One region of the Sphingomonas sp. CV7422 genome, then DNA from elsewhere that is predicted to be linked to it. Evidence: riboswitches for the same ligand, from Rfam matches in the RefSeq annotation. Region 1 holds a riboswitch; the other holds the start of a gene.

Region 1 (10,845 bases):
TGATCTGCCCGTCGTGCGCGAACCATCGGTCCGGGCGTCCGGACGCGGTGGCGAGAACCGCACCGCTCCCGTCCACGGCGATGCCGACCGCCACCGGATGCGCGATATCCGCAAACGCCATCGTGGCGGCGGTGGTCTCGCGGACGCGTTCGTGCAGACCGCCCAGCGCCTCGAGGATCCAGAGCCTGCTGTCTCCGAAGCCTTGGTCCAGCAGGTAGCGCGCGAGCGCGCCGACCGCCGCGCCGTCGCGCACCAGGACGATCGCCCGGACGCCGGTCGCCAGCTTGGGACGCAAGCGTTCGAATGGTGCCGCATGCAGGCCGACGCACGCGACGGCGTCGATCGACCAGCCCAACCGCGCCGCGGCGAGGCCGAAGGTCGAAGGTGCCGGATGTGCGGTCCATTCATGCCGACCGAGGTGCCGCGTCACGGTTGATCCGGCACCAAACCAGAACGGATCGCCCGATGCCAGCATCACGACCCGCCGCCCGCGCTGCGCAAGAAGCGGCGCGATGCCGTCGTCGAACGGCACCGGCCACACCGCGGTCTCGCACGCGAGATCAGGCAGCAGCGCGAGGTGCCGCGCCGCGCCGGTCACCCATTCGGCGCGCGCGAGCGCCTCCCGGCTTGCAGCAGAGAGGCCGGCTGGTCCATCCTCGCCGATCCCGACGATCGTCAGCCATGCCTTGCCGAGTTCACCCGCCATGCCGAACATCCTGATCCTCGGCGGCACGACCGAGGCGAGCGCGCTGGCGGAGGCGCTGGCGCTGCGCGGCGACGATGCCACCCTGAGCTATGCAGGTCGGGTGGCACAGCCGAAGGCGCAGCCGGTGCGGACCCGGGTCGGCGGCTTCGGCGGTGCGGCCGGTCTCGTCGACCATCTTCGCGCGACGCGCGTCACGCATCTCGTCGATGCGACGCATCCGTTCGCGGCGCGGATGAGCGGCAACGCGCTCGACGCCGCGGCGATGGCAGGCGTCCCGCTGGTCGCGCTGACCCGGCCGGCCTGGATCGCAATCCCCGGCGATGACTGGCGGCCCGTCGACGACGTCCAGGCGGCGGTCGCCGCGCTCGCGGGGCCGCGTCGCGCCGTGATGCTCGCGCTCGGGCGGATGCACGTTCCGGCATTCGCCGCGCAGCCGCAGCACCGCTATCTGCTGCGCTTCGTCGATGCGCCTGCCGCCACACCTGAACTGCCAGACCATCGGCTCGTGGTCGATCGCGGTCCGTTCGACGTCGCCGGCGACGCTGCGCTGATGCGCGACCACGCGATCGAGATCGTCGTCTGCAAGAATGCGGGCGGCACGGGCGCGCAGGCCAAGCTGGTCGCGGCGCGCGAGCTCGGCATCCCCGTGGTGATGATCGACCGCCCGATCCTGCCTGCCCGCCGCGAGGTCCACACGGTGCACGACGTCCTGCGCTGGATCGATCATGCCGCCGACCTCGGCGTGTAGAGGAACGGCGCGCCGCTGCGCGCGATCGTCCGCGTCGCGCTCGACCCGACGATGACCATCGTCCGCATGTCGGCCATTTCCGGGCGGGCGTCGGGCAGGCGGACGACGTGTAGCGTCTCCTCCGGGGTCGACACCGCCCGCGCGAACAGCACGGGGCGTTCGTCGGCGCAGACGTCGCGAAGGATCCCCAGCGCGCGGCCGAAGCCGTCGGGCCGACTCCGCGATCGCGGATTGTAGAAGGCGATGGCGAAGTCGGCCTCCGCCGCGAGGCGCACGCGGCGATCAATCACGGCCTGCGGTTTCAGATTGTCCGACAGGTTGATCGCGCAGAAGTCGTGGCCGAGCGGCGCGCCGGCGCGGGCCGCGGCAGCGAGCATCGCCGTGATGCCCGGAAGCACGCGGATATCGAGGTCGCGCCATGCCGGCGGACCGTGCTCGACCGCCTCGAACACTGCCGCCGCCATCGCGAAGACGCCCGGATCGCCCGACGACACGACGACGACGTGCCGCCCCGCCATCGCGAGCTGCAGGGCATGGCGGGCGCGATCGAGTTCGACGCGGTTGTCGCTGGCGTGGAGCGTCAGCCCGGGGCGCGGGGCGACGCGCGCCACATAGGGGATGTAGCCGATCACGTCGGTGGCGTCCGCGAGCGCGGTTGCCACTTCGGGCGTCACCAGTGCGGCGTCGCCCGGCCCGAGCCCCGCGACCGCGATCGAGCCGCTCATGGCCGCCGACCCTGACCGTGGATCAGCAGGATCGAGAAGTACGGTGCGACGGCGTCAGCGTCGCTCAGGCGCGTGACACGCTGGTCGGGCATGGCGGCATATTCGATCAGCCACGCCTCGCGGTCCCGCCCGGCCGCGGCCACCGCCCGGCGCAGCTTCGGGAGGTGGCGACCGATCTTCATCACCACGAGCGCGTCGGTGTCGCCGATCCGACGGACGAGTTCGTCCTCCGGCATCGTTGCGGTCAGGACGGTCAGCACGTCCTCGCCCCAGGTGATCGGCGCACCGCTGGCGGTCCATGCGCCTGACATGCCGGTGATGCCGGGGACGACCGCGACCGGTGCGATCCCCGTCAGCCGACTGTGCAGGTGCATGAACGAGCCGTAGAAAAAGGGATCGCCCTCGCACAGGACGACGACATCTTCTCCGGTCGCCGAAAGGGCGGCGAGATGCTCGGTGCACTCGGCGTAGAACCCACTCAAGCGATCGTTGTAGCGGGGGTCCGCGACGGGGATCTCCGTCGTGACGGGATATTCCATCGCGAACTCGATCACGTCGCGCCTCAGCATCCCCTCGACGATGCGCCGCGCCTGACCCGGCCTGCCGGCCTTGCGGAAGAATGCGACGTGCTGCGCCCCTCGGACGAGCCGGTCGGCGCGCACGCTCATCAGATCCTGCGCGCCGGGGCCGAGGCCGATGCCGTGGATAACGCCCTTGGCGGCGGGCGAGGTCATTCGGCGCGGCTCGCGAGAGCGTTGATCGCGGCGACCGTGATGGCGCTGCCGCCCATCCGTCCCTCGACCACGACGCAGGGCACCGGCTGCTCCTCCCACAGCGCGGCCTTGGACTCCGCCGCGCCGACGAAGCCGACCGGGCAGCCGATGATCGCGGCGGGGCGGGGGCAGGCAGGATCCTCGAGCATATCGAGCAGGTGAAACAGCGCGGTCGGGGCGTTGCCGATCGCCACCACCGCGCCCGCCAGATACGGCCGCCATAGTTCGAGGGCGGCGGCCGAACGCGTGTTGCCCATCCCGCGGGCGAGCTCGGGCGTCTCCGGCGCGTGCAGCGTGCAGACGACCGGATTGTCGGCAGGCAGGCGAGCGCGGGTGATCCCCTCCGTCACCATCCGCGCGTCGCACAGGATCGGCGCGCCCGCCGCGAGCGCGTCGCGGGCGACCCGTGCGAAATGCGGCGAGAAGCGGATGTGCGCCGCCAGCGCGACGAGGCCGGACGCGTGGATCATCCGGACGGCCACCGGTTCCTCCTCCGGCGCGAAGCGCGCGAGGTCGGCCTCGGCGCGGATCGTGGCGAACGACTGGCGGTAGATGGCACCGCCGTCGGTCTCGTAGACATGGGGCATCAATCGGCTCCGAAGCGGGCGAGGATCTGGACGGGGGCGAGCCCGGACACCGCGGGCGGGGCGCCCGCTCTGGCGGCGAAGGCGAGATCGAAGCGGCCGTCGCGCCCGGTCAGTACGACGTCGGCGGCCTGCGCCCGCGCGCAGCCCTTGGCGCAGCCCGAGACGTGGAGCCGGCCATCGACATGGGGTGCGAGACGGACCGCCAGGGGACGGGTCGCGACGCTCGCCTGCGGACAGGCGGGAGCGCCGACACAGGCGTCGGCCCGAAGGAGCGCCGATGCGGGCTGCCCGGTATCGATTTTCCCCTCAACGATCAGCCGCCGCCATGGCGTCACCCGCACGCCGCGCGCGGCCATCGCCAGCTTGGCGAGGCCCGGCGCTTCGATCCTGCCGAACGCGAGCCCGACGACCGTGCCCTGCGCGTGCGGTCCCGTCGCCGGGGCGGGACGCGACGGCGCCGCCGGGATCACGCCATCTGCCCAGGCGGGCAGGGTGACCGCGTGGCGCGCCATCCGGCCTGCGGCGCTCCCGCCGGTCCCGACGAACCAGCGCGCCAGCGCCACCACCGCGTCGATCTCGGCACCGACCGCCAGCGGAACGCCCCACGCGCGCCCGTCCGCACGAAGGATCAGACCGCCAGCCGCGGCGCGTTCGATCCGGATGTCGGCGGGAGCGTCGCCGAGCACCGGCGCGGCACCCGCGTCGATCGCGACGCCGAACTTGCCGGGCAGCTCCGGCAGGTCCGCCAGACGCTGCGCGAGCTCGACGGCGATGCGGTGCGTATCGTCGCCGTCATGCCAGTCGGGCGCCACGATGACGGCGCGCCGGGTCTCCGAGGCCGGATCGGCGTCGACCAGATCAAGCGCGCACAGGTCGGCGATCAACGCCGCCCAGCGATCGTCGCGGACGCCGCGGATCTGGAGGTTCGCACGGTTGGTGACGTCGATGGCGCCGTTGCCATGCTCCGCCGCGGCCTCGGACAGACCGATCGCCTGGGCGCGCGTCATGCGTGCCAGGCGCGGCCGCACGCGGACCAGCAGGCCATCGCCCGCCGCCATCGGGCGATGAGCCGTCGGGCACCAGCCCCGCACCATGTTCATGCCGGATCCCCCAGCTGAGCAAGGATCGAGTTGCGGCGCGTCGCCCACAGCCCTGCCGCGTGAAGCGCTCGGAACCGCGCCTCCATCGCCGCCAGCGCAGACGGGTTGGCGGCGGCCATGAAGGCGCGGACGTCGTCGCGGCCCAGCGTCGCGTCATGGTAGAGGTCGATGGCCTCGGGCGTCACGACGCCTGCGAGGTGCGCGAATGCGCCGAGATGGTCGAGCGTCGCCGCGAGTTCCGCCGCGCCTCGAAAGCCATGGCGCATCATGCCGTCGATCCAGCCGGGGTGCGCGGCGCGTGCGCGGACGACGCGCGCGACCTCCTCGGCCAACGGGCGGGCACGCGGGCGCGCGGGGTCGGTCGCATCGAGATGATACAGGGCGGCGGTGCCGCCGGCGATCGCCTGCGCAGCGGCGAAGGCGGCCTCGTGCGCGGCATAATCCGCAGCGAGCAGCAGGTCGGTCTCGGGCAGGTCCTGGACGTGGACGAAGGCGTCGGCGGCCGCGACGCGCGCTGCGATCCCCGTCGGGTCGGCACGCCCGTCGCCATCGTCCAACGCGTGAGCGGAGGCCGCCAGCCACGCGGCGCCTGCGGCCCGGCGGGATTGGGGCGTGTAGACCTCGGCGTCGTCGCCGATCCCGACGCCATAGTCGCCGGCCCGCGGCCCGTAGACGCGTGCGCCGGGCAGGGATGCGACGAAGGGATTGCGGTCCGCCGGCTCGTCCCGCGCCGCCAGCGCTCGCACCGTCTGGCCAAACATCGCGCAGAGCGTCGGAAAGGCGTCCCGGAACAGCCCCGACACGCGCAGCGTCACATCGATCCGCGGCCGGTCAAACCGCATCAGCGGCAGGATCTCGACTCCGGTCACGCGGTCGGACCCGTGATCCCAGACCGGCTCCGCCCCGAGGAGGTGGAGCGCCATCGCGAACTCCTCGCCGGCGGTGCGCATCGTCGCGGAGCCCCAGAGGTCGACGACGAGCGCACGCGGATAGTCGCCATGATCCTGAAGGTGGCGGCGAACGAGCTCGTCGGCGAGCCGCACCCCCTGCGCGTGCGCCGATCGGGACGGCACCGCGCGCGGATCGGTCGTGTAGAGGTTGCGCCCGGTCGGCAGCACGTCGCTCCGCCCGCGCCATGGCGAGCCCGATGGTCCGGGCGGGACCCGTCGTCCGGCGAGCGCGGCGAGCAGGCCGTCGCGCTCCGCCGGACCCTGCTCGCCGCGGCCGAAGACGTGCAGGCCGTCGCCATATCGGCTGTCCTTGACGTCGCAGACGAAGGCGTCGATCCGCGCGATCTCCTCCTTGCTCGATTGCGCCCGATCGAGCGCGAGTGCGTCGCCGAGCCCGAGCGCGACCGCCTCGTCCCCGATGTCGCGCTGCAGGCGGTCGCGACGCGTCGGATCGAGACCGGCGGCATTGGAGAACTCGTCGAGCAGCGCCTCAAGCCGGCCAAGCCCGATGCCACTGCCCGCGTCGACGAGAGGCGGCGGGACATGGCCGATCGCGACTGCGCCGATCCGCCGCTTGGCCTGCGCAGCCTCGCCGGGATCGTTGACGATGAAGGGATAGACGATCGGCATCGCGCCGGCGAGCGCCTCGGGCCAGCATGCGTCGGACAGCGCGACCGCCTTGCCCGGGAGCCATTCGAGCGTGCCGTGCGCGCCGACGTGGACCAGCGCGTCGGTGCCGCGCGCGCGCAGCCAGAGGTAGAATGCGACATAGCCATGACGTGGGCAGCGGGACAGGTCGTGATACTCGTCCGAGCGCGTTTCCACGCCGCCCCGCTCCGGCTGGAGCGCCACGATGGCCTCGCCGGCGACGACGGCGGCAAAGCGGAAGGCGCCGTCCGCGACGGCGGGATCGTCCTCCGGCGCACCCCATGCCGCCGTGACCTCGGCCCGCAGGGCGGCGGGAAGCCTCGCCAGCGCGGCATGATAGTCGGAGAGCGGCCATGCGACGGTGCGCCGCGCCAGCGCGGCGGGGAGATCGGTCGCAGCCGGGAGGCCGGTCGCGTAACCCGCAACCGCCAGATCTTCGAGCATCGCCCGGGCCGAGGCGATCGCGTCGAGGCCCACCGCGTGCGCCATCTGGTAGGTCTTCCCGGGATAGGTCGACAGCACGATTGCCAGCCGCCGTTCCGCCACGGGCTTCGCAGCCAACGCGGTCCAGCCGTGAACCCGGTCTGCGATACCCGCGATCCGGCCAGGGTCGGCGCGATGTTCGCGCCGCGCGAACTGCAGGTCGGGGTCACGCCCGCCGGCGTCCTTGAAGCTCGCCACGCCGGCGAACAGGCGGCCGTCCACTTCGGGCAGCACCACGTGCATCGCGAGGTCGGCGGGGGACAGGCCCCGCGCCGCCTCGGCCCATGCCGCGCGATCCGACGTCGCCAGCGCCACCTGGAACACGGGAACGCCCGCGACGTCGAGCGGGGTCGCACCGTCGGCATTCCGTGCCGAAAACGCGGTCGCGTTGACGATCGCAACGGGGGCGAGCGCGGAAAGCCAGCGGGTCATCCAGCCGGCGGCCGACGGCTCCTTGAGCGAGGGCGCGAACAGCGCGATGACGTCGTAGCCGCGCCTCTCGAACGCCATGTGCAGCGCCGCGACCGGATCGAGGTCGGCGGCCATCACATAGGAACGGTAGAAGACCAGAACGATCCGCGGCCGGATCGACGCCAGGGCAAAGGCGGCCGGGCAGATCACGCCGGCAGCGGGCTGCCAGCCGCCGACCGGGGCGATGGCGCGCGCCGTCGGGCCGGGTGTCACGTAAAGCCCCGCGGCGAGGGCGAGCTGCGCGATGGCCGCGCGCGCCGCGGATGCACCGCCGACGTCACAGAGCTCGGCGAGGCGGCGCAGCGTGGATGCGGGCAGCGTCGACGCCGCGTCGAGGCGCGGATCCTCGCGGCCGTCGGCGGGAACGATCGCCAGGGCGATCCGCCGCCGGCGGGCGAGCGCCTCGACCTGCTGGACGCCATAGGGCCAATAGGCGATGCCGCCGATCAACCGGATCAATATGCCCCTTGCCGCACCCAGCGTCCGCTCGACGTACGTGTCGACCGAGAGCGGGTGGGCCAGCTCGGCAAGATTGGCGAGCCGCAGGCTCGGCATGTCGACGCCGCCCGCGCGCCACCCCGCGGCGAAGGCGCCGAGGTCGCTGTCGGAGAAGGACAGCACGACGAGATCCGCGGCGTCCTGCCCCAGATCGCGCGGTGCCGCGCCCTCTTCGAGCCCGTGCGTTTCGCGGAAGACGACGTGCATGGCGGATCAGGCCGCCAGCGCCGCCCTGATCGTCGACGGATCGAGCCGGTCGCGTTCGGCGATCACCACGAGCTGCGTCGCGCGCGCCTCGTCCCCGCGCCACGGCCGGTCGTATTGAACGCGCACCCGCGCTCCCACCGCCTGCACGAGCAGCCGCATCGGCTTGCCCGCGACCGCGGCATAGCCCTTCACGCGCAGCACGTCGCCACCGGCGGCAAGCGCCTCGATCCGACCCGCGAGGTCGTGCGCGTCGGCGATCTCGCCCCATGCAAGGACCAAGCTATCGAAGTCGTCGTGCTCATGCTCGTCCTCGCCGTCATGATGCGAGGGGCGGGCGGCGAGGTCGTCCTCCGCGGCCGCGCCGAGCCCGAGCACGACGTGGGGGGCGACGATGCCGTCCACGAGTTCCACGATCGGCAGCGGGCGCGGGGTCTCGGCGGCGATGATCGCACGCGCCGCGGCGACGCCGGATGGGCCGGCGAGGTCGCATTTGGTGAGCAGCACCAGGTCGGCGCAGGCGAGCTGATCCTCGAACACCTCGGACAGCGGCGTCTCGTGATCGATGCTCGGATCGGCTGCCCGCTGCGCGTCGACTGCGGCGAGATCCGGCGCGAACCGTCCGGCCGCGACCGCCTCCGCGTCCGCCAGCGTGATCACCCCGTCGACCGTGATGCGGGACCGGATCGCCGGCCAGTCGAACGCCTTGAGCAGCGGCTTGGGCAGGGCAAGTCCGGACGTTTCGATCAGGATGTGATCGGGCCGCGGCTCCATCGCAAGGAGCGTCTCGACGGTCGGAATGAAGTCGTCCGCGACGGTGCAGCATATGCAGCCGTTGGCCAGCTCGACGATGTTCTCGGCCGGACAGTCCGGGATCGCGCAGCCCTTCAGGATGTCGCCGTCGACACCCAGCACGCCGAATTCGTTGACCACCACGGCGAGACGACGCCCCCCCGCGTGACGGATCAGATGGCTGATGAGGGTCGTCTTGCCGGCTCCGAGAAAGCCGGTGACGATGGTGACGGGAACCTTGGACAGATCGGACATGCTCTTCCCCGCGGCGCGACAGCAACGAACGGGCGGGGCCGATTGCGGACGGCGCGCGACGACGGACGAGCGCCGTGAAGCCGCCCAGCCACGCACCGATGCGGCCCCGGCCGCACAGATTCGTCGCTCAGACGGAGAACCGTGCCGCGACCATCCCCTGGGCCAAGGCAAGAGCGACCTTATCGCCGGCAGGTCTCCTGGCTCGCGGGTCGTAGCTCCGGCATCGCCTTCCCAGATCGCCGGTCAGAAGGACCAACGCGTCCAGTGGCCGCCCCCCGCATGGGGAGCATGACGCTTTCGCTCACCGCTTACAGTTGCAGGGACAGCCGCGGATTGGGAGGATCACCTCCGCACCGCATTCCCATTTAAACCCCTCGCGGGGCACCGGCGCGATCAACGAGGACCCTCTTTCGATGGCCCTCGACGGACATGATACCCTCGATCGCGCCCCTTGCCAATTCGCTTATGCCGCGACCTTGCTTCCAGGCCGGGCTGGTCGACGCGATCGCAGCGCGTATCGTTGGCATTCCGGTGCTCGGAGCGACGCTGGCATTCGTCCTGATCGTCCAGAGGACGGCATTACGTCATATCGCAGCAGCACGGCGCTGGCTCGGGGTACATCATGCCGCTGTCCGCTGGACGAACGTCCGAACTCGGGTGGGCACGAAGGCACCCTCAACGTCTGGTTCTGGGTCCTGGCGGCCGCACACTGTCAAACGGCTTCCAACCCGTCGGGTGCTATATGGCTCGGAACGTCGCGCGGACGTGCTCCACGAACGTTTCGGCGTTCTCCATCGCCGCAAAATGCCCACCGCTCGCGGCCTCTCCGAAATAGCGAAGATCGGCAAAGCGCGCCTCGGTCCAACGGCGGGACAGCCGCACCTGCTCACCGGGGAACATGCTGACCCCGGCCGGCAGCGGCACGGGCGCGCCCGGCATCCCTTTCGCCATCTCCTGCGCGGCTTCCCAATAGAAGCGAACCGAACTTGGCCCCGCGTTCGGCAGCCAATACAGCATGATGTCGTCAATCAGATGGTCGAGCGGAATGACCCGTTCGGGCTGCCCATCGCTGTCGGATACGTCCTGGAACAGCGCGTAGATCCAGCTCGCCAGTCCGATCGGCGAGTCGGCGAGCGCGAAGGCAAGCGACTGCGGCCGTGTGCACTGCAGCTTCATGTACCCCGAATAGTCGCGGTCGTAGCGCGCCGCATCGTCCAGCATCCGCTGCTCGGCCGGCGTCGCATTCGCCCGTTCCTCGTGTGTCGGCTGGGCCATCACCATGTTGAGGTGGATACCGGCGAGGCCCGGCATACGCATATGCGCCAGCGCCGTGGTGACTGCAGCACCCCAGTCTCCGCCTTGCGCCATCCAGCGATCACCATAGCCGAGCCGCTGCATCAGCACGCCCCAAGCCGAAGCGGTGCGGCCGACGCCCCAACCCGGCTCGGTCGGTTTATCGGAAAAGCCGAAGCCGGGCAGCGCAGGGATAATGAGGTGGAAGGCGTCCGACGCGTCGGCGCCATGCGCGCGCGGGTCGCTGAGCGGGCCGATCACGTCGCGAAATTCGAGCACCGATCCCGGCCAGCCGTGGGTCAGGAGCAGCGGTGTCGCGTCCGGTTCGGGGGAGCGGACATGGAGGAAGTGGATGCCGAGCCCGTCGATCACCGTGCGGCTGCTGCCCCAGCCGTTGAGCAGCGTCTCCGTGGCACGCCAGTCGTAACCGTCCTGCCATCGCTGGGCGAGCGCGCGGATGCGGTCCGATTGCGGACCCTGCGACCCGTCCTGCACTGTGCCGGCATCGGGCCAGCGGGTGCGGGCGAGACGATCGGCCAGATCGTCGAGGTCGGCTTGGCGGATGTGGATGGGAAACGGCTGGACGGCATCGCTCATGATAGGACTCCGGAA
Region 2 (10,845 bases), on a different contig from region 1:
GGACGGCGCACCGCCGGCTTCGCCGCCACCGACCTGACGATGCTGATCGGCGAGATCGGCGAGACGCTCGCGCCGGTGGCGGAGGAGAGCGGCCATCACCTGGTCGTCGATGCCGCGCGGCCGGCCTGGATCGTCGGCGATGCGCGGCTGATCGAACAGGCGCTGATCAACGGCGTCGAAAACGCGCTGCGGCACACGCCGGCCGGGTCTCGGATCGTGATGGGAATCGCGATCGTCGGCGATCGCGCCGTGGTGCGGATCGCCGACGATGGGCCGGGGATACCGGCGGAGCAGCGCGCGCTGGCGCTGCGGCGGTTCGGCCGGCTCGAAGCGAGCCGCCAGCGGCCCGGCCACGGCCTGGGCCTGCCGCTGATCGCCGCGATCATGCGGCTGCACGGCGGCGAATTGCACCTCGCGGATGGCGAGCCCGGGCTGGTGCTCGGGCTCGCCTTTCCGCGCGATGCGGACGATCAGAAGCGGACGGTCGCTTCGAGACCGTAGGTGCGCGGCGGGTTGAAGTTGGCATAATCGCCGAGGATGCCGCCATAGTTGGTCGAGACGAGCTGGCCGTTGGCGCCGTAATTGTACACCGGCGACGAATTGGCCGACGAACGACGGTAGATGTAGGTCGTGTCGAGCAGGTTGCGCACCCAGAAGGCGAACGTGACCTTGTTGTGATCCGACACCGCGATGTCGGCGAGCGACAGGCGGCCGTTCATGATGAAGCTGGCGTCGGTCTTGGTCGGTTCGAGCTGGAAGCTGTACTGGCTGCTCGCGTAATTGCCGTCGAGGTGGAAGCGGACGGTGGCGTCGCCGTTGCCGACCGGCACCTTATAGTCGATCGCGCCCGACGCGGCGTTGCGCGGCGTGTAGACGATGTAGAGCTGCTGCGCCGGGGCACCCGGGGTCAGCGGGTTCACCGCCGACGGTGCCTTCCAATAGGTATAGGCGTAGGAGCCCGTCAGCGTCAGGCCATCGACTGGTGCCACGGTCAGGTCGGCCTCGATGCCGCGGATCTTGCTCTTGCCGGCGTTGATCGTCTGTTCGATGTGAGTGCCCAGCGTCGGGCTCGAGCCGTTGGTGTCGTAATAGTCGAAGTCGAACTGCGTGCCCGACCGGTTCATGATGTAGCCCGCCAGGTTCAGGCGCGCCTTGTGGTTCCAGAAGTCCATCTTGGAGCCGATCTCATACGACTTGACCGCTTCCGGACCGAAGGCGTTGAACGCGAGCGAGCGGTCGTTGGCGCCGCCGGCGCGGAAGCCGGTGGCATATTTGGCGTAGAGGTGGACGTCCGGCGTCGCATCGAACGCGACGTTGACCATCGGGTCGAAGCGGCTGATGCTGTTGCGGAACCCGAACGGCGACACCGTGCCCGGGGTGGCCAGGTCGGCGCGGTTGTTGACAACGTAGAGCGTGCCGTGGCGCTTGTCCTTGGTCCAGCGACCGCCGAGCGTGACGTGCAGCACGTCGTCGAGCGCCGCCGGCGTGAAGGTCAGATTGCCGAACAGCGAGTAATTGTGATCGCTCGCCTGGCTGGCGCGGGTGATGAACTGGCAGCTGTTGGCGAATTGCGGCACCGTCGTCGCAAGCGTGTTGTTGCACGACGGATCATACTGCTGATAGCCCGAATTGCTGCTGCTGATCGCATTGGCATTGCCGGGGATCGGGCTGCGGATGGTATAGGCCGTGCCGTTGGTGTTCCACAGGTTGCTGAGCGGCGTCGCGGCATATTCGGTCGCATGTTCGGTGTAATAATACGCACCGACGACGTAATCGAGCTGCGGCACGCTGCCGACCGCCTGCAATTCCTGGCTGAACTGGTGCTGGCGCAGGAACGACAGGCTGTAGCGGCTGAACGCCGAGCTCGGCGTGAACGTCTGACGCTCCGGACCACCCGAATTGTCCCACTGGTCGGTGCTGACGCCGCGCCATGCGGTGATCGAGCGCAGCTCGACCGCCGGGGCGACGCTGTAGCGCAGGTTGGACGAGACGCCGTGCGTGATGTCGACGCTGGGCTGCTGCGGCACGCCGACGTCGGCGACCGTCTGGCGATCGGGGTGGACGCCGACCAGCGGCGCCTTGGGCGCGATGCAGACGGGCTTGGTGTTGCCCGCAGCAATGGTGCCGCCGCACGGGGTGGTCGTGCCCGGCAGGACCAGCGACAGGCCGTTGTACGCGCCGACGGTATAGTTGTTGGGATTGTAGCTGATCAGCTGGCTGTACTGCGGCGTGTTCTCGTCCTTCGCATAATCATAGGCGAAGTCGGCGGTGAGGCCGTCGACCGGCTTCCAGCGCGCGGCGATGCGGCCGCCCTTGCGATCGTAATAGTTCCAGCCGGTCGAACCGGTGAGCGGATCCTTCACGGTCGGGTCCTGGTGCTGGATGACGCCGTCCAGCTTCAGCGCGATATTGGCGAAGGACGGCAGGTCGAGGTGCGCGTCGGTATCGTAACTGCCGTAATTGCCGACGCCGCCGGTGACGCGGCCACCGAACTGGCCGGTCGGCGCCTTGGAGACGAGCGACAGCGCGCCGCCTTCGGTGTTGCGGCCGAACAGCGTGCCCTGCGGGCCCTTCAGCACCTCGATCCGCTCGATGTCGAACAGCGCCGCGTTGAGGCCCTGCGTCTTACCCAGCGCGACGCCGTCGATATAGACGCCGACGCCGCCGTCGCGGGCGGTCTGGTTTTGGTCGTAGGGGACGATGCCGCGGATACCGATGGTCAGCGCCGACTGGCGCGCTTCGAAGGTCGCGACGCGCAGCGACGGAATGGTGCCGTCGGCGAGGTTGAACAGGCTGAGGACGTGGCGGTCCTGCAGGCCCTGCGTGGTGAGCACGCTGATCGAGATCGGCGTCTTCTGCAAATTGGTCTCGCGCCGCGTCGCGGTGACGACGATGTCCTGCAACTGGCCGCCGCCGGTGTCCGGATCGGGATCGGCGACGACGCTGGGCGCCGCGGCGGGATCGCCCGCGGTGGTCGACTGCGTCTGCGCCAGCGCGGGTGCGGCGCCGCCGAGCGCCAGCAATGCGGCCCCGGTCAGCAGATAGGTACGGGCGTGGGTAACCTTGGACATGCGACGTCCCCCTGATCTCGTTTGTTGGATGATCCGGGCCGTTAGGGCTGTCCTGCGTAGTCTCCGTGACTGTTCGGTGACGCCGTCAGAATGGTAGTTTCATCTTGCGTTCATTTAGCGAGATCGCCGGGCGCTGCCGTGTCGTGCGGAAAGGGCTGCAACGGCAACACCCTGCCGGCGACGACGAAATAGACGTCGTGCATCACCGCCGCGACCTGCTGGTGCAGCCGCCCGGCGGCGTCGCGGAAGGCGCGGCCGAGCGGGTGGTCGGGGACGATGCCGAGCCCGACCTCGTTGCTGACCACGAACACCGGCCGGCGGGTCGCGGCGAGCGCGGCGCAGAGCGCCTCGCCCTGCGCGGCGAGGTCATGCCCGCCGAGCATGACGTTGCTCAGCCACAAGGTGAGGCAATCGACCAGGATCGCGCCCTCGTGGATGGCGGCGATCGCCTGCGGCAGCGCGACCGGGCAGTCGATCGTCCGCCAGCGATCGTCGCGATCGGCGCGGTGGCGGGCGATCCGCTCTGCCATCTCGTCGTCATGCGCCTCGGCGGTGGCGAGATAGTGGAGCGGGCCGGCGGACCGCTCCGCCGCGGCCTGCGCCAGCCGGCTCTTGCCCGAGCGCGCACCGCCGAGGAACAGCGTCTTGGCTGCGATCATCTTGCCTTCATCTCCGCATCGGCCTAGGGGCGCCGACACGACAGGTTCCCAGAGATGGGATGAAAAGGGAACCCGGAAGCGAGCGTGACGCTCGTCATCCGGGGCTGTCCCCGCAACTGTGACCGGCGAGTCCTGCTCCCCGCGTGCCACTGGATCGAAGCGATCCGGGAAGGCCGGGCAGGGTGACGACCCGGAAGCCAGGAGACCTGCCTGTCGCGGTTGTCCTTCGTGCGGACGGGGTGTTCCGGGCGATCGAGGGTTTCCTCGCGTGACGACGGTGTTGGGGGCGCGCGACGGACCGGTTCCGGCGATGAGCGGCGCGTGCCTCCGTTGTTGCGAACGGGGGGAAACCATCGTGAAGACCTATGCCTGCCTGATCCTGTTGCCGTGCCTCGCGGCAACCCCGCCTGCCCTTGCCCAATCGGCGCAGGCGACCGGCGACCTCGCGCGTGCCGCCGCCGCGGGCGACGACATCATCGTCACCGCCAATCGCGCCGCCCGCCCCGCCAATACCGTCGGCCAGGCGGTGACGGTGCTCGACACCGCGACGATCACGCAGCGGCAGGCAGTCGTCGTCTCCGACCTGCTGCGCCAGACCCCCGGCGTCACCGTGGTGCGCAACGGCGGCGTCGGCACCGCCACCTCGGTCAACATCCGCGGCGCGGAGAGCGACCAGACCGTGGCGCTGATCGACGGCATCAAGCTCAACGATCCGTCGTCGCCGGGCGGCGGCTTCGATTTCGGCGGGCTGCTGATCGGCAATATCGCGCGGATCGAGGTGCTGCGCGGCGCGCAGTCGGTGCTGTGGGGCAGCCAGGCGATCGGCGGCGTCGTCAACCTCATCACCCGCCAGCCGACCGAGCAACTGTCGGTCAATGCGCGCGCCGAGGGCGGCTGGCACGGGACCGGCCAGGGCTTCGCCAACGTGTCGGGCAAGATGGGGCCGGTCGCGGCGAGCCTCGGCGGCGGCTATTACACCACCGACGGCATCTCGGCCTATGCGCCCGGCACGGAGCGCGACGGCTATCGCAACTATGCCGCCAACGGCAGCCTCGGCATCGCGCTCGCGCCGAACGTCTCGGTCGACCTGCGCGGTTTCTACTCGAACGGCCGTACCGACATCGACGGTTTCCCGCCGCCGACCTACAGCTTCGGCGATACGCGCGAATATGGCACCAGCGAGCGCTGGACCGGCTATGGCGGGCTCAATGCCGCCTTGTTCGACGGCCGCTTCCGCAACCGCCTCGGCTATGCGCACACCGACAGCAACCGCCACAATTACGATCCCGACGGCGATCCGCGCGAGACCTTCGCCGGCAAGGGGCGCAACGACCGGATCGAATATCAGGGTGCGGTCGACCTGACCCAGGCGGTGTTCGCGACCTTCGGCGCGGAGCGCGAGGTGTCGCGCTTCACCACGTCGAGCTATGGCGGCACGCCGACGGTGGGCCGGGCGCGCATCTTCAGCGTCTATGGCCAGCTGGCGGTGACGCCGATCGCCGGACTGACCGCGACCGGCGGCATCCGCCACGACGATCACAATATCTTCGGCGGCGCGACGACGGTATCGGGCAGCGGTGTCTGGTCGCCCAACGACGGCAAGACCGCCTTCCGCGCCAGCTATTCGGAAGGCTTCAAGGCACCGACCCTGTACCAGCTGCAAAGCGAATACGGCAACGCCGCGCTCCGGCCGGAACGATCGCGCGGCTGGGACGCGGGCGTGACGCAGAAGGCGCTCGACGGCGCGATCGAGGCGAGCGCGACCTATTTCCGGCGCACCTCCTTCGACCTGATCAACTTCGTCTCCTGCGCCGAACCGCTGACCGGCATCTGCGTCGACCGGCCGTTCGGGACCTATGACAATGTCGCGCGCAGCCGGGCGCAGGGCGTCGAGTTCGCGCTGACGCTGCGCCCGGTCGAGGCGCTGACCTTCAGCGCCGCCTATACCTATCTCGACGCGACCAACCGCTCGACGGGCACCGCCAATTTCGGCCGGGCGCTCGCCCGCCGGCCCGACAACAGCGTCACGGTCAACGCCGACTATCGCTGGCCGTTCGGCCTGACCACCGGCGCGACGGTCACCGCGGTCGGCGACAGTTTCGACAATGCCGCCAACACCCGGCGGCTCGACGGCTATGTCCTCACCGACGTGCGCGCCGCCTTCCCGGTGTTCGCGCATCTCGAAGTCTATGGCCGGATCGAGAACCTGTTCGACGAGCGCTACCAGACCATCTACCAATATGGTCAGCCGGGCCGCGCCGCGTTCGGCGGCATCCGCCTGACCTATTGAACCGATGCGCGACGTCGCCGCTTTTGCCGAATTCACCGCGCACGGCGGGCGGGTGGCGGCGGCGCGTGCGCGCTTCGGCGGCGACGACTGGATCGACCTGTCGACCGGCATCGCGCCGTGGAGCTGGCCGGTGACGGGGCCGCTCGGGCTCGAGCGGCTGCCCGAGCCGGCGGCGATCACCGCGCTGGAGGCAGCGGCGGCGGCGGCGTTCGGCGTCGCCGATCCGGCGCGGGTGGTCGCGGTGCCGGGCAGCGATCTGGCGATGCGGCTGCTCGCCCCGATCCTCGCCGCGGAGCGGCCGGCGGTGCGCACGCCGGGCTATGCCGGGCATCGCGCCGCCTGGCCCGATGCCGAGCCGGTCGCGGACGAACCGGGTGACCACGATTTGTTCGTGCTGGCCAGCCCCGCCAATCCCGATGGCCGCCTGCTCGATGCCGCGACGGCGGAGCGGCTCGCCGCGGCGATGACATTGGTCGTCGACGAGGCCTATGCCGATCCCGCGCCCGACCTCGCGCCGCGTGCGTCGGACCGGCTGATCGTGTTGCGGTCGTTCGGCAAATTCTACGGTCTGCCCGGCGTGCGGCTCGGCTTCGTGATCGCCGGCGATCGCGTCGCGGCGGCGCTCCGCGCGATGCTCGGCGACTGGCCGGTATCGTCGGCGGGGATCGCGATCGGTACCGCCGCCTATCGTGACCGCGCCTGGCAGCAGGCGCAGCAGCAGCGCATCGTCGCGGCGGGCGCGGCGCTCGATGCGCTGCTCGCCGCGGCGGGGCTGGCCTGCGTCGGCCGGGCGCCGCTGTTCCGGCTGATCGCCTGCGACGATGCGGCGGCGCTGTTCGCGACGCTCGCCGATCATGCTATCCTGACCCGTCCCTTCGCCGATCGCGCCGACCGGTTGCGCATCGGCCTGCCGCCGCCTGCCGCCGCGGCGCGCCTCGCCGCCGCCTTCGAGGAGTTTCGCCGATGACCGTCCCGCCGCCCGACGACCACGCCCGGCACAATGCGCGGATGGAGCGGGTCGCCGCCGCCCGCGCCAAGATGCAGGCGCGCCGCACGCTCGAACGCGGGCTGCTGATCGTCCACACCGGCAACGGCAAGGGCAAGTCGTCCTCCGCCTTCGGCATGGCGATCCGCAGCATCGGCTGGGGGATGAAGGTCGCCATCCTGCAATATGTGAAGGGCAAGTGGGAGACCGGCGAGCGCAACTTCTTCGAGGCGCATCCCGATCTCGCCACCTTCGAGGTGATGGGCGAGGGCTTCACCTGGGACACGCAGGATCGCGCGCGCGACATCGCCGCGGCGGAGGCGGCGTGGGAGCGGTCGAAGGCGATGATCCTCGATCCGGACGTCGACTTCGTCATCCTCGACGAACTCAACATCGTGCTGCGCGACGGCACGCTCGGCATCGCGCCGGTGGTCGACTTTCTCAAAGACCGCCCGCTGACCAAGCATATCTGCATCACCGGGCGGCATGCCCGCCCCGAATTGCTGGCAATCGCCGATCTGGTCACCGACTTCACCGAGGTCCGCCACCCGTACAATGCCGGGTTCAAGGCGCAGAAGGGCGTCGAATATTGATCCGTCGGCTCGCCCTCGTTGCGGCGGTGGTGCCGCTCGCCTCGGCGACGCTGCCGCGCGCGCCGCGGATCGTCTCGATCAATCCGTGCGTCGACGCGGTGCTGATGCAGGTCGCCGATCCGCGCCAGATCGCCGGGATCAGCCATTATTCGCAGGATCCGCGCGCGACCTCGATCCCGCTCGCGCAGGCGCGGCGCTTCACGGCGACGTCGGGGACGGCGGAGGAGGTGGTGGCGCTGGCTCCCGATCTGGTGCTCACCGGCGCGCATGTCGCGCCGGCGACGATCGCCGCGCTGACCCGGATGAAGATCCGCATCGTCCAATATCCGGTGCCCGACACGGTCGAGGAGAGCGAGGCGCAGGTGCGCGACATCGCGCGCGTCGTCGGCCATGCCGCGCGCGGCGAGGCGCTGGCGGGCCGGATCGCGGCGGCGGCGCGGCCGGCGGCGGTGACGCCGGTGCCGGCGCTGATCTGGCAATCGGGCGGGCTGGTGCCGGGCACCGGGACCTTGCCCGCCGACCTGCTGCGCCGTGCCGGCTTTCGCGACATGAGCGCGGTCTATGGCCTCAAGAAATGGGACGTGCTGCCGCTCGAATATCTCGTCGCCCGGCCGCCGCGCGTGCTGCTGTCGACCGCCGCGGCGGATGTCGGCGACGACCGCATGACCTCGCATCCGGCGGTGCGGCGACTGGCGCGGCGGATCACCGTCGCGCCCTATCCGACGTGGCTGATGAATTGCGGCGGCCCGACGATCATCGCCGCGATGGCGCGGCTGCGAGAGGTGCGGCAGGGAGTGGGGGCATGACGCGGCTCAACATCGGTCTGATCGTCGCGCTGCTGTGCGTCGCGGCGCTGTCGGTCGCGGCGGGCAAGGTGTGGGTGCCGTGGGACGCCTGGACCGCCGCCGATCCGCGATCGATCATCATCGTCCAGCTGCGCCTGCCGCGCACCGTGCTCGCGCTGCTCGTCGGCGCGGCGCTCGGCCTGTCGGGGGCGGTGATGCAGGGCTATCTGCGCAACCCGCTCGCCGATCCGGGGCTGTTCGGCGTGTCGACCGGCGCGGCGTTCGGCGCGGTGCTGGCGCTCTTCTTCGGCTATGCCGCGCAATTGTGGCTGCTGCCCGGATTCGCGCTGATCGGCGCCGGGCTGACGATGGCGCTGCTCGCGGTGATCGCGGGGCGCTCGGGCAGCCTGATCCTGTTCACGCTCGCCGGCATGATCCTGACCAGCATCTTCGGCTCGCTGACCAGCCTTGCGATCAGCCTCGCGCCGACGCCGTTCGTCTCGTCGCAGATCGTCACCTGGCTGCTCGGCGCACTGACCGACCGCAGCTGGGACGACGTCAGGATCGCCGCGCCGCTGATCGCGCTCGGCGCAGGCCTGTTGTTCACCACCGGGCGCGCGCTCGACGCGCTGACGCTCGGCGAACAGGCGGCGCGGTCGATGGGGGTCGATCCGGTGCGGTTGCAGCGCATCGTCATCGCCGGCGTCGCGCTGACCGTCGGCGCGTCGGTGGCGGCGGCGGGGCAGATTGGTTTCGTCGGGCTGATCGTCCCCCATATGGTGCGGCCGTTCGCCGGCCATCGCCCGTCGGCGACGCTGCTGCCCGCCGCGCTCGGTGGCGCGCTGCTGCTGACGCTTGCCGATGCGCTGGTGCGCATCCTGCCGACGGTGAGCGAGTTGCGGCTCGGCATCGCCATGTCGATGCTCGGCGGGCCGTTCTTCCTCTACCTGCTCATCGGCATGCGGCGGAGGCTGGCATGAGCGGATTGATCGCCGACGGAATCGGCCTGACGCTCGGCGCGACGCGCGTGCTCGACGCCGTCAGCCATGCGTTCCGGCGCGGGCGGGTGACGGTGCTGCTCGGCGCCAACGGGGCGGGCAAGAGCAGCCTGCTCGCCTGCCTCGCCGCGCTGCGCGCGCCCGACCAGGGCGCGGCGCGGCTCGACGGCGTCGCGGTGCAGGCGGTCGACCGGCGGGTGCGCGCGCGCGCGATCGGCCTGCTGCCGCAGGCGGCGGACGTGCATTGGGACATTGACGTCGAGACGCTGGTCGGGCTCGGCCGGCTGCCGCATCGCGGCCGCTGGGGCGAGACCGAGGCGGATCGCGCCGCGGTGTCGCGGGCGCTCGCCGCGACCGACATGACCGGCTTCGCGCGGCGCGGCGTCGAGCGGCTGTCGGGCGGCGAACGCGGCCGCGCGCTGCTCGCCCGCGTGCTCGCCGGCGAACCCGACTGGCTGCTCGCCGACGAACCGCTCGCCAGCCTCGACCCCGCCCACCAGCTCGACGTGCTGGCGCGCCTGCGCAGCGTCGCCGATGCGGGCAGCGGTGTGATCCTGGTGCTGCACGATCTCCACCTTGCCGCGCGGATCGCCGACGATGCGGTGCTGCTTCGCCACGGCCGCGTCGTCGCGGCGGGCGCAGCGGAGGCGGTGCTGACCGCGCCGCTGCTCGAACAGGCGTTCGGCGTCGCGGTCGAGATCGGCATCACCCCCGCGGGGCAGCGCTTCATCCTGCCGATCGCCCGGTGACGCATGCGCCGGCGCTGCTCGCGATGCTGATCGTCGAGGCGGTGTGCGGCTATCCGGCGCGCTGGCCGCATCCGGTGATGGCGGCAGGCGCGCTGATCGACTTTGTCGAGCGACGCTGGAACCGCGGCGGGGCGGGGCGGCGGCGGATCGCCGGGGTCGCGCTGGTCGCGCTGCTGGTCGGCCTGTCGGCGCTGATCGGCACGGCGATCGAGCGGCTGGCGGATGGTGTCGGGGGCTGGGGCCTGCTCCTCGTCGTGGCGGTCGGGACGACGGGGCTGGCGCAGCGCAGCCTCTACGATCATGTCGCGGCGGTCCGCGCGCCGCTCGCCGCGGGCGATCTGGTCGCGGCGCGCCGGGCGGTGGCGATGATCGTCGGGCGCGATACGGACGGCCTCGACGAGGCGGGCGTCGCGGTCGCGGCGATCGAGAGCCTTGCGGAGAGCTTCTGCGATGCGGTGATCGCGCCGGCCTGCTGGTTCCTGCTGCTCGGCCTGCCCGGCCTGTTCGCCGCCAAGGCGATCAACACCGCCGATTCGATGATCGGCCACCGCACGCCGCGTCACGCCGCCTTCGGCTGGGCGGCGGCGCGCGCCGACGACGCCGTCAACTGGCTGCCGGCGCGGCTGGCGGGCGTGCTGATCGGCGTTGCCGGCGGCGGCGGCTGGCGGACGATGGCACGGGATGCGCGGCATCACGCCTCGCCCAACGGCGGCTG

Evidence for each region. A riboswitch is a leader RNA that binds a small molecule or an ion and turns the genes downstream of it on or off. The one in region 1 is predicted to bind cobalamin.
Region 2: another riboswitch for cobalamin. It lies ahead of PBN85_RS02730 (TonB-dependent receptor plug domain-containing protein); the one in region 1 lies ahead of cobW (cobalamin biosynthesis protein CobW).

The regions. Positions count from the first base shown of each region.
Region 1 covers NZ_CP115901.1:211,527-222,371, reverse strand. The annotation lists gene cbiE (precorrin-6y C5,15-methyltransferase (decarboxylating) subunit CbiE) at 1-706, opposite strand, end outside; gene PBN85_RS18285 (cobalt-precorrin-6A reductase) at 705-1,454, shown strand; gene cobJ (precorrin-3B C(17)-methyltransferase) at 1,430-2,179, opposite strand; gene cobI (precorrin-2 C(20)-methyltransferase) at 2,176-2,913, opposite strand; gene PBN85_RS18270 (precorrin-8X methylmutase) at 2,910-3,539, opposite strand; gene PBN85_RS18265 (cobalamin biosynthesis protein CobG) at 3,539-4,633, opposite strand; gene cobN (cobaltochelatase subunit CobN) at 4,636-7,896, opposite strand; gene cobW (cobalamin biosynthesis protein CobW) at 7,903-8,940, opposite strand; cobalamin riboswitch at 9,111-9,344, opposite strand; gene PBN85_RS18250 (epoxide hydrolase family protein) at 9,679-10,830, opposite strand.
Region 2 covers NZ_CP115900.1:565,677-576,521, forward strand. The annotation lists gene PBN85_RS02715 (sensor histidine kinase) at 1-501, shown strand, start outside; gene PBN85_RS02720 (TonB-dependent receptor) at 471-3,071, opposite strand; gene cobU (bifunctional adenosylcobinamide kinase/adenosylcobinamide-phosphate guanylyltransferase) at 3,182-3,727, opposite strand; cobalamin riboswitch at 3,756-3,958, shown strand; gene PBN85_RS02730 (TonB-dependent receptor plug domain-containing protein) at 4,086-6,020, shown strand; gene PBN85_RS02735 (aminotransferase class I/II-fold pyridoxal phosphate-dependent enzyme) at 6,025-6,987, shown strand; gene cobO (cob(I)yrinic acid a,c-diamide adenosyltransferase) at 6,984-7,598, shown strand; gene PBN85_RS02745 (ABC transporter substrate-binding protein) at 7,595-8,404, shown strand; gene PBN85_RS02750 (FecCD family ABC transporter permease) at 8,401-9,363, shown strand; gene PBN85_RS02755 (ABC transporter ATP-binding protein) at 9,360-10,130, shown strand; gene cbiB (adenosylcobinamide-phosphate synthase CbiB) at 10,127-10,845, shown strand, end outside.